Regions from separate parts of the Cupriavidus malaysiensis genome, predicted to be linked through region 2. Evidence: riboswitches for the same ligand, from Rfam matches in the RefSeq annotation. Region 2 holds a riboswitch; the other holds the start of a gene.
What was found. A riboswitch is a leader RNA that binds a small molecule or an ion and turns the genes downstream of it on or off. The one in region 2 is predicted to bind glycine.
Positions count from the first base shown of each region.

Region 1: another riboswitch for glycine. It lies ahead of gcvT (glycine cleavage system aminomethyltransferase GcvT); the one in region 2 lies ahead of BKK80_RS28695 (D-amino acid dehydrogenase).

Region 1 covers NZ_CP017754.1:107,848-116,019, reverse strand. Annotated here, with positions in the region: gene BKK80_RS00565 (L-serine ammonia-lyase) at 1-412, opposite strand, end outside; gene BKK80_RS00560 (DUF421 domain-containing protein) at 490-1,026, opposite strand; gene gcvP (aminomethyl-transferring glycine dehydrogenase) at 1,090-4,017, opposite strand; gene gcvH (glycine cleavage system protein GcvH) at 4,110-4,490, opposite strand; gene gcvT (glycine cleavage system aminomethyltransferase GcvT) at 4,591-5,718, opposite strand; glycine riboswitch at 5,815-5,952, opposite strand; glycine riboswitch at 5,974-6,062, opposite strand; gene BKK80_RS00540 (glycine zipper 2TM domain-containing protein) at 6,121-6,363, opposite strand; gene BKK80_RS00535 (UvrD-helicase domain-containing protein) at 6,676-8,172, shown strand, end outside.
Region 2 covers NZ_CP017755.1:2,065,199-2,073,370, forward strand. Annotated here, with positions in the region: gene BKK80_RS28685 (aldehyde dehydrogenase family protein) at 22-1,440, opposite strand; gene BKK80_RS28690 (sigma-54-dependent Fis family transcriptional regulator) at 1,993-3,972, opposite strand; glycine riboswitch at 4,393-4,516, shown strand; gene BKK80_RS28695 (D-amino acid dehydrogenase) at 4,566-5,873, shown strand; gene BKK80_RS28700 (M20/M25/M40 family metallo-hydrolase) at 5,944-7,404, opposite strand; gene BKK80_RS28705 (acyl-CoA synthetase) at 7,533-8,172, opposite strand, start outside.

The sequences.
Region 1 (8,172 bases), on a different replicon from region 2:
CCCCGGCCGCGTCGAAGGCATGGAACTTCATGCCGTTGGGGTGTTCCGCCATGGCCTCGCGGCGGTAGAACGCGATGTGTTCCTTCTCGACGAAGGGCACCTCGTGCCGGCCCAGCAGCGCCAGGCGGCCGCCGGCGCGCAGCGCGGCCAGCCGTGCGGCGATGCCGTCGGGATCGACGGTGTCGGGGCTTTCGCCCATCAGGCCGAGGATGACGCCGCGGTCGGTGCCGTGTCCCTTGCCGGTGGCGCCGAGCGAGCCGTACAGCTCGACGCGCACCGTGGCCACGCGCGACAGCAGCCCGTCGCGCTCCAGGCCATGGACGAACAGGCCGGCCGCGCGCATGGGGCCGACCGTGTGCGAACTCGAGGGGCCGATGCCGACCTTGAACAGGTCGAAGACGCTGACAGCCACGATAGTCTCCTTCTCGATGGCCTGGCGGATCGCCGGATGGCGGTCAGCCGTGGTGGTGGGTGAGGGCCCTGTCCGCCTCAGACCGTGTCGTCGTCCGCCGCGCCCTGGTGCCACAGCGAGCCGGCGGCCTCGCGCGGCGTCGCCGGCGCTTCCCGGTGCACCAGCACGCTGATGCTGCCGTCGGTTTCCAGGATGGCCACGTGCACGTCGCCGAGGCGCTCGCAGCCGGCGCGGCGCAGCGCCTTGTGCAGGTCGTCGCGGGTGATGCGCTCGCGCTGCATGAGTTCATGGTAGACCCGCCCGTCGTGGACGAGTACCTCGGGCCGGCCCTCGGCCACCCGCTCGAAGCGGCGGCTGCGCGCCGTCAGCGTGGCCAGCAGCAGGTTGGCCGCAACCAGCGTGACGGCCAGGATCAGCCCCGCCGTGACCGAGTTGTCGCCGGCGTTCATGGCGTTCTGCACCGCGTTGGACAGCACCAGCAGGAGTACCAGGTCGAAGGGCGTGAGCTGCCCGATCTGGCGCTTGCCGGTCACGCGCAGCAGTACCAGCACGCTGCCGTAGACGATCAGCCCGCGCAGCACGAACTCCCACCAGGGAGCACTCAGGTTCCACATCGCGACTCCTGACTCCGGATTCCTGCGTGGGGCCGGGCCGGAGCCGGCTCCGGCCCCGGCCGTTCAGTCCTGCGCGTACTCGCCGATGGGTACGCAGCTGCAGAACAGGTTGCGGTCGCCGTACACGTTGTCGGCACGGCCGACCGGCGGCCAGTACTTCTGCGTGCGCAGCGACGCCAGCGGGTAGGCCGCTTCCTCGCGCGTGTACCGGTGGGGCCAGGCGTCGGCAGTCACCACCGCGGCGGTGTGCGGGGCGTGCTTGAGCGGGTTGTCCTCGCGGTCGAAGCTGCCGTCTTCCACGCGCGCGATCTCCTTGCGGATGGCGATCATCGCGTCGATGAAGCGGTCCAGCTCGTGCAGCGCTTCGCTTTCGGTCGGCTCGATCATCAGCGTGCCCGGCACCGGGAAGCTCATCGTCGGCGCGTGGAAGCCGTAGTCCATCAGGCGCTTGGCCACGTCCTCGTTGCTGATGCCGGTGATTTTCTGCAGCGGACGCAGGTCCAGGATGCACTCGTGCGCCACCAGGCCGTGCTGGCCCGTGTACAGCACCGGGTAGTGGGGCGACAGGCGCTTGGCGACGTAGTTGGCGGCGAGGATGGCATTCTCGGTGGCGGCGGTCAGGCCGGCCGAGCCCATCATGGCGACGTACATCCACGAGATCGGCAGGATGCTGGCCGAGCCGAATGGCGCGGCGGACACGCCGCCGATGCCGTTGTCGTCGCGGCGGTAGCCCACGCTGTCCTGGTTGGGCAGGAAGTCCGCCAGGTGCGCGCCGACCGCCACCGGGCCCACGCCAGGGCCGCCGCCGCCGTGCGGGATGCAGAAGGTCTTGTGCAGGTTCAGGTGCGAGACGTCGCCGCCGAACTGTCCAGGCGCGGCAGTACCGACCATGGCGTTCATGTTGGCGCCGTCCACGTAGACCTGGCCGCCGTGGCGGTGCACGATCTCGCAGATCTGCTGCACGCCCTGCTCGAACACGCCGTGCGTGGACGGGTAGGTGATCATGATGGCCGCCAGGTTGCTGCTGTGCTGCTCGGCCTTCTTCGCCAGGTCGTCCAGGTCGACGTTGCCGTTCTCGTCGCAGGCCACCACCACCACCTTCATGCCGGCCATCTGCGCCGACGCCGGGTTGGTGCCGTGCGCCGAGGACGGGATCAGGCAGATGTCGCGGTGGCTCTCGCCGCGGCTGGCATGGTAGGCGTGGATGATCAGCAGGCCGGCGTACTCGCCCTGCGAGCCGGCGTTCGGCTGCAGGCTGACGGCGGCATAGCCGGTGGCGGCGCACAGCATCGCCTCGAGCTGGTCGATCATCTCGCGGTAACCGACGGTCTGGTCCAGCGGCGCGAACGGGTGGATACGGCTGAACTCGGGCCACGTCACCGGGATCATCTCGCTGGTGGCGTTCAGCTTCATCGTGCACGAGCCCAGCGGGATCATGGTGCGGTCGAGCGCGAGGTCCTTGTCGGCCAGCATGCGCAGGTAGCGCAGCATCTCGTGCTCGGCGTGGTGCGTGTTGAACACCGGGTGCGTCAGGTAGGCGCTCTGGCGGGCCAGGCCGTCGGGGAAGGCGTCCTGCGCCGCGGCCTCGATGGCATCGAAGGCGAGCGAGGCCGGCAGGGGCTTGCCATGCGAGAAGATCTCCCACAGCGCGATGACGTCCTCGCGCGTGGCGGTCTCGTCGAGCGATACGCCGACGCGGGTGGCGCCGGCATGGCGCAGGTTGATGCCGCGCGCGCTGGCGGCGGCATGGATGGCCTCGGTGTTGAAGCCGGTCTCGAGCGTCAGTGTGTCGAAGAAGGTGGCATTGGCGCGCGCGAAGCCAAGTGCTTCCAGGCCGGCGGCCAGCGTCGCCGTCAGGCGGTGCACGCGCTGCGCGATGCGCTTGAGGCCGGCCGGGCCGTGGTAGACCGCGTACATCGAGGCCATCACCGCCAGCAGTACCTGCGCGGTGCAGATGTTCGAAGTGGCTTTCTCGCGGCGGATGTGCTGCTCGCGCGTCTGCAGGGCCAGGCGGTAGGCCTTGTTGCCTTGCGCGTCGACGGTCACGCCGACCAGGCGGCCCGGCATCGAGCGCTTGAACGCGTCCTTGACCGCCATGTAGCCGGCGTGCGGGCCGCCGAAGCCGAGCGGCACGCCGAAACGCTGCGAGTTGCCCACCGCGACGTCGGCACCCCATTCGCCGGGCGCGGCCAGCAGGGTCAGCGCGAGCAGGTCGGCGGCGGCCACCACCAGGCCGCCGGCGGCATGCACGGCGTCGGCGATGGCGCGGTAGTCATTGACGTCGCCGTTGACGCCGGGATATTGCAGCAGCACGCCGAAGGCATGCGCACCCGCGGCCTCGGCGGCGGGGCCGACCTTGACCTCGATGCCGAGCGGCTTGGCGCGCGTGCGTACCACTTCCAGCGTCTGCGGCAGCACGTCGTCGGCGACGTAGAAGGTCTGCGAGGCATGCTTGTTGACGCGCTGCAGCAGCGTCATCGCCTCGGCGGCGGCGGTGCCCTCGTCCAGCATCGAGGCATTGGCGATGTCGAGGCCGGTCAGGTCGGTGACCATCTGCTGGAAGTTCAGCATCGCTTCCAGGCGGCCCTGCGAGATCTCGGGCTGGTAGGGCGTGTAAGCGGTGTACCAGGCCGGGTTCTCGAAGATATTGCGCAACACCACGGCGGGTGTATGCGTGTCGTAGTAGCCCTGGCCGATGAAGCTCTTGAACACCTTGTTCTTGCCGGCGAGGGCGCGCAGCCTGGCCAGCGCGGCTTCCTCGCTGAGCGGCTCGGCGAACTCGCCCAGCGGCAGCGGGTCGCGGCGGCGGATGGCGGCGGGGATCACGGCGTCGATCAGCGCGGCGCGGCTGTCGTAGCCGAGCACCTTCAGCATGTGCTGTTGTTCGGCGGCGTCGGGGCCGATGTGGCGTCCGGCGAAGGCGTCGCGCGCCTCCAGTTCGGCCAGCGTGGGACGGGCGTGGGCGGCGTTCATGGGCAGCGGGGCATTCATGGCAGGGGTCTCGTCAGGCGCGGCGCCGGTGGTCGGCCGGCCGCCGCGCGGTCGTTCGGTCTCGGCGGCCCCGTCGCCGGGGCCGCGCGGCGTCAGGCGCCGACGCTGGCCTTGTAGGCGTCGGCCGACATCAGGCCGTTGACGTCGTCGGCGTTGGCCGGCTTCAGCTTGAACAGCCAGGCCTCGAAGGCGTTGGCGTTGACGCTCTCCGGCTCGGCGCTGGCGGCGTCGTTGATGGCGATGACCTCGCCGGCCACCGGCGCGTAGATGTCGGAGGCGGCCTTGACCGACTCGACCACGGCCAGCGCGTCGCCGGCGCCGACGCTGCGGCCCACTTCGGGCAGCTCGAGGAAGACGATGTCGCCCAGCGCGTCCTGCGCATGGTCCGTGATGCCGATGGTCAGCGTGCCGTCGGCTTCGACGCGCACCCACTCATGCGACTCGGTGTACTTGAGTTCGGGGGGGAAGTTCATGTGGATTCTCCGGATTCGGTTGGTTCGTCTGTTCTGGGCGCGCCCGCGCGCGGGCGCGCCATGACCGTTGGCTCTTGACCTTGTTTGACCGTTGCGAGCGTCAGCTCACGAGTGCCTTGCCATTGCGCACAAACGGCAGTTTAACCACAGTCGCCGCCAGCTTGCGGCCGCGGATCTCCACTTCGACGCTGTCGCCGGGTTGCGCGCCCAGCGGCAGGCGGGCGAAGGCGATCGAAAGGGACAGGGTCGGGCTGAAGGTGCCGCTGGTGGTCTCGCCGTTGCCGGCGGGCGTGACGACGGTCTGGTGGGCGCGCAGCACGCCGCCCTTGTCGCGCAGGACCAGGCCGGCGAAGGCGGCCTTCTGGCCGTCGGCCAGCAGGGCGGCCTTGCCGGTGAAGTCGCGTTCGCTCTGCAGGTCGACGGTCCAGGCCAGGCCCGCATCCAGCGGCGAAGTGTGGATATCCATGTCCTGTCCATACAGGTTCATGCCCGCTTCCAGGCGCAGCGTGTCGCGCGCGCCCAGGCCGGCCGGGCGCACGCCGGCGGCATCCAGCTTTTCCCACACCGCGGCGACGTTGTCGGCCGGCACCACCAGCTCGAAGCCGTCCTCGCCGGTGTAGCCGGTGCGTGCGACCATGATTTCGCCGATGGCCGGGTCCTGTACCACGAGGGCGTTGAAGGGCTTGAGCGCTTCGCTCGGCTGGGTGCTGGGGAAGGCGCCCCATACCTTGGCGCGCGCGTTCGGGCCCTGCACCGCGACGATGGCCAGCGGCGCCACGCCCGCGGGGGCGTTGTCGGCGCGCCGCGGCGTGATCGCGACTCCGCTGCCGGTGGCGGCATTGCGGGCGCGGATCCATTCGATATCGGTGGGTGCGGTGCTGGCGTTGACCACCAGGCGGAAGCGGTCTTCGGCGAAGAAGTAGACGATCAGGTCGTCGATGACGTGGCCCTTGTCGTCGAGCATGCAGGAGTAGAGCGCCTTGCCCGGCGTCTGCAGCTTGTCCACGTTGTTGGCCAGCAGGCCGCGCAGGAAGGCGCGCACGTGGGGACCGGCGAGGTCGACCACGCACATGTGGGAGACGTCGAACATGCCGGCGTCGCTGCGCACGGCGTGGTGTTCCTCGATCTGGGAGCCGTAGTTGACCGGCATGTCCCAGCCGCCGAAGTCGACCATGCGGGCGCCGAGGGCGCGGTGGATGGCATTGAGGGGCGTGGCCTGGAGCGTCATGGGTTCCTCGGGGACGGATCTCTGCGGTTGCGAAAACGAAAAAAGGGCCATCCGCCGCATGGCTCGCGCGCGTCGTGCTGCGAATCCGCTGCGGCGGATGACCCCTCTGTCCTCGATACCTGAGAGATTACAGGGTGGCTCCTGGCGGAACCGGGCCCTGCGCGCCCCTTCGGTGGACACGCTCACCGTCATTCATGCGAACGATGGCGGGTGTCGCTCTCCAGAGTACGGCGTGCATCGTGTGCATATTGCCCGCCGATCCGACCAGTCCATGGTGCCTGAGAGTTTTCGGGTGATACCCCTTCGGCGGCGCGATGCCTCGCGCGCTCTCCCGGCCGGATGCGCGCAATGTACGGGACGCCCCCCGCTTTGTCAACGCGCCCCGGGCCGGCGGGGCAGGGCTCACCGGCCCCTGCGGTTCGGGGTGGTGACGTTGCCGATGACACCGCCCACGGCCGCGCCGCCGACGGTGCCCAGCGCATCGCCGCCAGTCAGCACTGCACCCCCGACCGCGCCGATACCGGCGCCGATGGCGGTGTTGCGCTGCTTGGGCGACATGTCCGCGCAGCCGGCGAACGCCACCAGCGTGGTGCTGATCAGGATGGCCTTGGCCAGGGCCGGACGTGCTCGCTTCTGTGTTCGCATAGGACAGCTCCCATGTGATGATGAGGCCACACCTGGTTGAAGCAGTGTTGGAGCAGCCGTCATACAAGCTCTCTATCCTTCTTAGAGACCGCCATCCGGGACGCGATCCCGGCCATTACTTTTCATTACAGAGCATTACGGCGCGTTACATGACGGCCGGGGACAAAGGCCTCGTCGAGCAGCCTGGCCTGGCGGCGGCGCGTGTTAACATCCTTCGCTTGCACGGTGCCGAGGCGCGCCGGATCCTGCACACGCCGCACCGCATCCGCGGCCCGGCCGTTCCCGTCACACATCCACGCTGTCTTCCCGCGCATGACCCACGGACTCAATCCCGCCCAATCCGAAGCTGTCCGCTATCTCGATGGTCCCTGCCTGGTACTGGCCGGCGCCGGCTCGGGCAAGACCAGGGTGATCACGCAGAAGATCGCCCACCTGATCGAGGACAAGGGCTTCGAGCCCCGCCACATCGCCGCCGTCACCTTCACCAACAAGGCGGCGAAGGAGATGCAGGAGCGCATCGGCAAGCTGATGGAAGGCAAGACCACGCGCGAAGGCAAGCGTCTGCCGCTCAAGCAGCTGACGGTCTGTACCTTCCACTCGCTCGGCGTGCAGATCCTGCGCGCCGAGGCCGAGCACGTGGGCCTGAAGCCGCAGTTCTCGATCATGGACTCGGACGATTGCTTCGGGCTGGTGCAGGAACAGCTCGGCACCACCGACAAGAAGCTGATCCGCAGCGTGCAGGGCACGATCTCGCTGTGGAAGAACGGCATGGTCGATCCCGAAGCGGCCATCGCGCAGGCCGCCGATGCCGACCAGCACCAGGCCGCGCTGGTCTACCGCAACTACGTGGCCACGCTGCATGCCTACCAGGCGGTGGATTTCGACGACCTGATCCGCCTGCCGGCCGAACTGTTCGCGCGCGACGAGACGGTGCGCCTGAAGTGGCAGAACCGCCTGCGCTACTTCCTGGTCGACGAGTACCAGGACACCAATGCCTGCCAGTACCAGCTGCTCAAGCTGCTGGCGGGTGGCTCGCACCTGCGCGCGCCGGCCTTCACCGCGGTCGGCGACGATGACCAGGCCATCTACGGCTGGCGCGGCGCCACGCTCGACAACCTGCGCCTGCTGCAGACCGATTTCCCCGACCTGAAAGTGATCAAGCTGGAGCAGAACTACCGCTCCACGGTGCGCATCCTCGAAGCGGCCAACGCCGTCATCGCCAACAATCCGAAGCTGTTCGACAAGAAGTTGTGGAGCGAGCACGGCATGGGCGACCCGGTCGCCATCAACCCGATGAACGACGAGGAGCATGAGGCGGAGTCCGTGGTGTTCCGCCTGTCGGCCCACAAGTTCGAGCGCCGCGCGCAGTTCCGCGACTATGCCATCCTGTACCGCGGCAATCACCAGGCACGCCTGTTCGAGCAGATCCTGCGCCGCGAACGCATTCCCTATGTACTGTCGGGCGGGCAGAGCTTCTTCGACAAGGCGGAAATCAAGGACATCTGCGCCTACCTGCGCCTGATCGCCAATCCGGACGACGACCCTGCTTTCATCCGCGCCATCACCACGCCGCGGCGCGGCGTCGGCAATACCACATTGGAGGTGCTGGGCACCTTCGCCGGCCAGGCCAAGGTCTCGCTGTTCGAGGCGGCCATGATGGGCGGCATCGAAGGCAAGCTGCAGCCGCGCCAGCTGGAGCCGCTGCGCGTGTTCTGCGAGTCGATGGTGCGGCTGGCCGCGCGCGCCGCCAAAGACCCGGCCACGCAGGTGCTCGACGACCTGATGGAAGGCATCCACTACGAGGCCTAC
Region 2 (8,172 bases):
ACGTGCGTACGTGCGGCAGGCTCAGCCGACCTGGCGGTGGGCGATGTTGAGCACGCTGAGCTGGGCGAACTCGGCCAGCCCTTCGGTGCCGAACTCGACGCCGATACCGGATTCCTTGGCGCCCACCAGCGGGATGTGCGGGCCGAAATGCAGGTGGTGGTTGACCCACGCGGTGCCGACGTCGAGGCGGCGCGCCACCTCGCTCGCGCGGTCCTCGCTGGCCGACCACACCGAGCCGCCCAGGCCGTAGGGCGAGGCATTGACGCGGGCCACCGCCTCGTCGATCTGCTCGTACTTCAGCACCGGCAGGATGGGGGCGAACTGCTCCTCGGCGACCAGCGCATTGTGGTCAGGCAGGTCGCGCACGATGGTGGGCGCGACGAAATAGCCGCCGCCCTTGAGCGGCGCCCCGCCGGCGAGGATGCGGCCATCGCGCCGCGCGGCGGCGAGAAAGCGGCCCGCCTTGTCGAACTGCATGGCGTTCTGCAGCGGGCCGATGGTGACACCGGCATCGGCGCCGTTGCCCACCACCGCCTGGCTGGCCAGCTCGGCCAGCGCCTCGCACATGCGGTCGTACTGCGAGGCGTGCACGTACAGGCGCTTGAGCGCCAGGCAGACCTGCCCGCAGTTGTAGAAGGCGCTGCCGAAGATGCGCGGGGCGACCTCGGCGACGTCGGCGTCGTCCAGCACGATGGCACCGTCGTTGCCGCCCAGCTCCAGCGTGATGCGCTTCAGGCGCGGCCCGGCGCTCTCCATGACCTTCTTCCCGGTCGCGGTGGAGCCCGTGAACGAGACCTTGGCCACATCGGGGTGGGAGGTCAGCAGGCTGCCCAGGTCATTGCGGTCGGTGATCACGTTGAGCACGCCCGGCGGGAAGATGTCGGCGGCCATGGCGCCGAGCTGCAGCGACGCCACCGGCGTGGTCGGCGCGGGCTTGAGCACCACCGTATTGCCCATCAGCAGCGCCGGCGCGATCTTGTAGGCGGCGATCAGCACCGGGAAGTTCCAGGCGGCGATCGCCGCCACCACGCCCAGCGGCCGGTGATGGACCTCGATGCGATGGGTGGCATCGTCCTGCACCACGGATACCGGCAGGCTCAGGCCGGCGATGTGGCGCACGAAGGCCTGCGCGAACGCCAGTTCCTGGCGTGCCTCGGCGAGCGGCTTGCCCTGCTCCAGCACCAGCGTCGCGGCAAGGTCCTCCGCATTGGCCTCGAGGCCGTCGGCGAAGCGCAGCAGCAGCGCGCGGCGCGCCTCCAGGCCGAGCGCGGCCCAGGCCGGCTGGGCCGCCTTGGCTGCCGCCACGGCCGCATTGGCCTCGTGCTCCGTGGCGCGCGACACGGTGGTGAACACCTCGCCGGTGGCGGGATTGACCACCTCGAGTTCCGCGCTGCCGCGCACCAGCTTGCCGCCGATCAGCAATCCTGCGATGTCTTTCATGTCCTGGTCTCCTCGTTGGTTCTTTCTTGTGCTGCCGAGTGATTGAGCTATTGAGCTATCGAGCTATCGAGCTGTTGTTCGGTGAGGACCTGTGCGGCCCTGAACGACGGGACGGCACGCGGCCACCCACGCCCCGAGCACAATGCAAAGCGCGTGCCTGCCGCGCCGCCTGCCCTGGCACACGCGGCGCCAGGCGGCTGGAAGGGGCTGCGCGCACGCCGCGCCGTGGAGATGCCCTGCGCGGCGGCGCGACTTGAGACACCGGCGACAGCCGTGGTGTCTCAGGAGCGGGCACTGTCTCGCGCCGGTGAGACAGGCAGCCGCGTGCCTTGCCTGCGGTGGGCACGTGGCACTGGCATCGGCAGGGGACGGGGGAAACGGAAAGCCGCTGAGGAGCGGCGAAGAGGACAGGACGGCCGCGCTGGATGCGCTGGATGCGCTGGATGCTGGATGCTGGATGCTGGATGCTGGATGTGCGAGATGCACGCTGCGTGCGCGGCCGGCGCAAGGCACGCCGGGGCACGCCGGCGCGCGCTCACCTGGCGCGTTCGCTCAGCCGCGCTGCAGCCGCGCCAGCTTGCGGTACAGCGTGGCGCGCGAGATGCCGAGCACGCGCGCCGCCTGCGCGCGGTTGCCGCCCAGCTCCGACAGCGTGCGCTCGATCGTCTCGCTTTCCAGGTCGGCCAGCATGGTGGAGCGCGCCGGGACCGCAGCGGCAGCAGCGGTGGCAGCGCCTGGCGCGGCCGGCATGCCGGCCTGCAGGTGCGCGACGGGCGGCGCCACGGCCAGCGCGGCCGCCTGCGCCAGCCAGGTCTCGTCGAAGTGCTCGCGCCCCACCGTCTCGCCGCCGCCGGACAGCGCCAGCGCCGCGCGCAGGGCCTGGTGCAGTTCGCGCACGTTGCCCGGCCAGGCATGCGCCATCAGCAATGCCATCACGTCCGCATCGAGACGCTTGCGCCGCCCGCCGGCGAGCGCGTCGACCTGCGCCTGGATCAGTTCGGCCAGGTCGGTGCGCTCGCGCAAGGCCGGCACCTGCACCGAGAGGCCGTTCAGGCGGTACAGCAGGTCCTCGCGGAAGGCGCCGGCGCGCACCAGCGCCGGCAGGTCGCGATGGGTGGCACAGATCACCGAGATGTCCACCGGGATCGCGCGATGGCCGCCCACGCGCGTCACGCTGCGATCCTGCAGCACGCTCAGCAGGCGCGCCTGCAGCGCCAGCGGCATGTCGCCGATCTCGTCCAGGAACAGGGTGCCGTGGCTGGCCTGCTCGATCTTGCCGATGCTGCCGCCCTTGCGGCCGCCGGTGAAGGCGCCCTCCTCATAGCCGAACAGCTCGGCTTCGGCCAGCCCTTCCGGGATCGCCGAGCAATTGAGCGAGACGAAGGCGCGGCCCGGCCGGCTGGCCTCGTGCAGCGCGCGTGCCAGCATGCTCTTGCCGGTGCCGGTTTCGCCCAGCAGGATCACCGGCACCTGCTCGCGCAGGACCGTGGCCGCCTTGCCGAACAGCCGCGCCAGCCTGGCGTCGGCCAGCACGCAACCCTGCGCCGCGCCGGCGGCCGCCGGCGTGGATGGCCGTGGCGCGCCCGCGCCCGGCGTCGCGGCCTGCGCCCGTGTTGGAGCCGGCGCAGGCTCCAGCGCGACGAAATAGCGCTCGCCCCCACGTCCGTTCAGCGTCGCCGCGCCCGCCGCGCCGGCGGCCGCAGCGCGCAGCCCGCCGGCAAAGACCTCGTCGAGCGCGCGCGGCGCCCAGGTCCCGCCCGGCCGCCCCAGCATCTGGCGCGCCGCGCGGTTGGCCGCGACGATCACGTCGTCGCGCGAAATGGCGACGATGCCTTCGGCGGGCGTGCCCAGCATGCGCGGATCGTGGTGCAGGCGCAGGATGCGGCAGCCGGCCATGCCGGCGTACATGCGGTTCTCGATCGACATGGCGGCGGCCTGCACGCGGCTGAGCGCGTAGGCCGGCAGGTCGATGCCGAAGCCCGTGATATCCAGCACGCCGACCAGCCTGTCGTGCGGATCATGGATGGGCGCCGCCGCGCAGACCACGTCGATCAGTTCTTCGAGATAGTGCTCGCCGCGGCGGATCTCGATCGGCAGGCCGCCTTCGCTCAGCACGCAGGCCGGCGCATTGGTGCCCAGCGCCGCCTCGCTGACGCGCTTGCCGCCCACCAGCGCGCGCGCCTGCGACGGCCCGGCGCCCCCCTGCACGGTGGAACTGACGATCACGCCTTCGGCGTTGGTGCAGAACACCAGCCAGTGGCGCGACGGAAACGCGCCCGCCAGGATCGCCATATCCTCTTCGGCGCAGGCGATCAGGGCCTGGTGCTCCGCTTCGAGCCGGCGCAACTGGCTGTGCGTGACGAAGTTGGTGCCGAGCGCGCGGTCGCCCGGGCGCAGCCCGTAGGTGGCGGCACGCTGCCAGGAACTGGCGATGCGCTCGGGGATGGTGCCGGGCGGCACCAGCCGGCCGTCGAAGAACTGGCGCCGCGCGGTGCGCACGTCGAGGGGAAGGCTGTCTGCGGCTTGCCTCATTGGGGGGCTGTCTCCGTGCGGCTTGTTATGTTGTGCCCGGCGGCGCGCATCGCGCGGGGCGGCGCCCGGGTGGTGGATGACTTTAGGTGAGGCCCCGGGCGATTTCAAGCGCGCCGGCGCGCGCCTGCTCGTTTTCCCCGAGGCCGCCGGCGCGGCGCGTGCGGCCACCGTCTCGCTTCGATCCACGCGGTGTCTCAGGATGAGACAAGCGGGTCGGCACAGCGTCCGCACACCGGCCGCCGCCGCGCCCGCCCCGCCTCGCCCGGCGTGCTGCCCGCGCCACCCGGCGCGGGGGCTTGCCGCCCGGCTCAGGCCCATGCTATGGTGCGCGTTCCAGGAGAACGGAGCATCCCGGCAGGCTGCCGGTGCCGCTCCTACCGAAGGCGTACCCCCGAAACGCTCAGGTGCAACAGACTGGATACCGAACCAACTGGAGAGCGTCGCGGCAGGCTGGCAGACACCAGCGCCGGCGGCCGCCGAAGGGGCAAGCCGAAGTCCGGGTGGACCAGGCGAATCTCTCAGGCAAAAGGACAGTGGGGGCAGGCGTGCGACACCGCACGCCTGCCCCTTTTTGCTTTCCTGGAGCCAGAGAAATGAAAGTCATCGTGATGGGCGCGGGCGTGATCGGCGTGGCCTCGGCCTGGTATCTCGCCAAGGCTGGCCACGAAGTGGTGGTGCTCGAACGCAATGCCGGCGCGGCGCGCGAAACCAGCTTCGGCAACGGCGGCCAGATCTCCGTCAGCCATGCCGAACCCTGGGCCAATCCCGCCGCGCCGTGGAAACTGCTGCGCTGGCTGGGCAAGGAGGATGCGCCGCTGCTGTTCCGCCTGCGCGCCGATCCCGCACAGTGGTCCTGGGGCCTGAAGTTCCTGCGCGAATGCTCGGCGCGCCGCTCCACCCACAACATGATCCAGCTGCTCAACCTGGGCACCTACAGCCGCGCCAGCCTGCAGGCGCTGCGCGCCGAAACAGGCATCGAGTACGACCACCTCAGCCGCGGCATCCTCCACTTCTACACCAGCGCCAAGGAGTTCGATGCCGCCATCGAGCCGGCCCGCATCATGCGCGAGCTCGGCTGCGAACGCCAGGTCATCGGTGCCGACGAAGTGGTGCGCATCGAACCGGCGCTGGCCGCCATCGCGCCGCGCCTGGCCGGCGCCACCTACACCAGCGCGGACGAGTCGGGCGACGTGCACCGCTTCACCACCGCGCTGGCGGCGCGTTGCGAGGCGGCCGGCGTGCGCTTCCGCTACGGCGTGCGCGTGCAGCGGCTGCATGCCGACGGCGGCGGCATGCGGGCGGTGGAATATGCCGACGACAGCGGCGCCTACCAGCTCGAAAGCGCCGATGCCTACGTGCTGGCGCTGGGCAGCTTCAGCCCGCTGCTGGCGCGGCCGCTGGGGATCAAGCTCGATATCTATCCCGCCAAGGGCTACTCGGCGACGCTGCCGGTGCTCGATGCGGAACGGGCGCCCAGCGTCAGCCTGACCGACGACGAGTACAAGCTGGTCTTCTCCCGCTTCGGCGACCGCCTGCGCATCGCCGGCACGGCGGAGCTTAACGGCTATGCGATGGAACTCAATCCGCTGCGCTGCGAAGCCATCGTGCGCCGCACGCTGGAGATCTTCCCGGGCATGAGCCGCCCGGAACTGGCGCGCTACTGGACCGGACTGCGCCCGGCCACGCCGGGCAACGTGCCGTACATCGGCGCCAGCAGCGTGGCGGGGCTCTACCTGAACACCGGCCACGGCACGCTGGGCTGGACGCATGGCTGCGGCTCCGGGCGCGCCATCGCCGACATCATCAGCGGCCGCGCCCCGGAGGTGGACTTCGCCTTCAGCGGCGCCCTGCCCCAGCGGCGCGTGGCAGCGGTGGCGGCCACCGGCGCCAGCGCGCGCTGAGCGCCGGCGCAAACGCTGTCTATCCGTCGCCCGAAGGCTTGTGGCAGGAAGCGGGCGACGGGAGGGCGTCTCAGGGCGCCGCCGCGATCACCTCGGCGACGGCCGCCGTCAGCTTGCGCGCGTAGGGCACGTGCAGGAACTCGTTGGGACCGTGGGCATTGGACTTCGGCCCCAGCACGCCGCACACCATGAACTGCGCCGACGGGAAGCCGGCCTGCAATGTGTTCATCAAGGGGATGGTGCCGCCCTGGCCGATATAGGCCAGGTCATGGCCGAAGTGGGTGCGCGAGGCCGTGTTCATGGCCTGTTCCAGCCAGGGCGCCAGGCCGGGCGCGTTCCAGCCGTTGGCCGCGCCGGCGGCGGGCTTGAAGGTGACCTTGGCGTTGTAGGGCGGGTCCAGTTCGAGCAGGGCCTTGAGATCGGCCGCCGCCCGCGCAGCGTCGACCAGCGGCGGCAAGCGCAGCGACAGCTTGAAGGCCGTGCGCGGGCGCAGCACATTGCCGGCATCCGCCAGCGACGGCAGGCCGGCGGCGCCGGTGACCGACAGCGAGGGCCGCCAGTTGGCGTTGAGCAGCACTTCCTGCGGATCGGCCACCACCGGCAGCACCGGCCGGCCGTCCTGGCCGCACGACCAGGGCATGCCCTTCCATACCGCCTCGCCGAGGATGCGCGCGGCCGCCTCGGTCTCGCGCAGGCGGTCGGCCGGAACCGGGCAATGGAAGGCGTCGGGCAGGATATTGCCGGTGGCGGCATCCTCCAGGCGCTCGAACAACTGGCGCATCACGCGGAAGCTGGACGGCGCGATGCCGCCATAGGAGCCCGAGTGGATGCCCTCCTCCAGCACCTCCACTTCGAGGTCGCCCACCACCAGGCCGCGCAGCGAGGTGGTCAGCCACAGCTGGTCGTAGTTGCCGGCGCCGGAATCCAGGCAGACCACCAGGCCGACCCGCCCCAGGCGCTGGCGCAGCGCGTCCACATACGGCAGCAGGTCATAGCTGCCGGATTCCTCGCAGGTCTCGATCAGGCCCACGCAGCGCGGGCGCTCCACGCCCTGCGCATCGAGCGCGGCCAGCGCCGCGATGCTGGCGTAGACGGCATAACCGTCGTCGGCGCCGCCGCGGCCGTAGAGGCGCCCGTCCTCCATCTTGGGCGTCCAGGGGCCGAGGTCGCGGCGCCAGCCGTCGAACTCGGGCTGCTTGTCGAGGTGGCCGTACAGCACGATGGTCTCGCTGCTGCCCGAACGCGTGGCGGGCGTCTCGAAATAGAGCAGCGGCGTGCGCCCGGGCAGGCGGATCACTTCCAGCTTGAGGCCGCGCACCGGCTGGCGCTCGACCCAGGCGGCGGCATCGGCGACGACGCGCTCCAGGTGGCCGTGGCGGGCCCAGTCGGCGTCGAAGGCAGGACTCTTGGCGGGAATGCCGATGTAGTCGGTCAGCGCGGGGACGATCTCGTCGTTCCACTTGCGCTCGACGAAGTCGCGCAGCGCGGCGCTGTCGGGCGCGCGGGTCGGTGCAGCCGTGTCGGTGGTCATGGTGCGTCCTGGCAGGTGGGAAGCGGCGCAGGCGGCCGGTGCGAGGCATTGTCGCACAGCGCCGCCCGCGCACGGGACGCACGGCCGCGGAACGCCGCGGCCAGGGTTGGGGCCTCAGGCCGCGGGCATCAGACGTCGATGGCCGAGTCCGACTTGACCTTGCGGCGCAGCTCGAACTTCTGGATCTTCCCGGTCGAGGTCTTGGGCAGCGGCCCGAAATAGACCGCCTTGGGTACCTTGAAGCCCGCCAGCAGCGAGCGGCAGTGCGCCATCAGTTCCTCGGCGGTGACGCTCGCGCCTTCCTTCAGCTCGACGAAGGCGCATGGCGTCTCGCCCCACTTGGCGTCGGGCTGGGCGACCACCGCCGCCGCCAGCACCGCGGGATGGCGGTACAGCGCGTCTTCGACCTCGACCGAGGAGATGTTCTCGCCGCCGGAGATGATGATGTCCTTGCTGCGGTCCTTGATCTTGACGTAGCCGTCAGGCATGCACACGCCCAGGTCGCCGGTGTGGAACCAGCCGCCGGCGAAGGCTTCGCGCGAGGCCTTCTCGTTCTTGAGATAGCCCTTCATGCAGATATTGCCGCGGAACATGATCTCGCCGATGGTCTCGCCGTCGGCCGGCACCGGCTCCATGGTGTCGGGATCCAGCACCGCCACCTGCGACTGCAGGTGGTAGCGCACGCCCTGGCGGGCCTTCATCACCGCACGTTCTTCCTGCGACAGCGCCGTCCAGCTGTCCTGCTCGGCGCACACCGCGGCCGGGCCG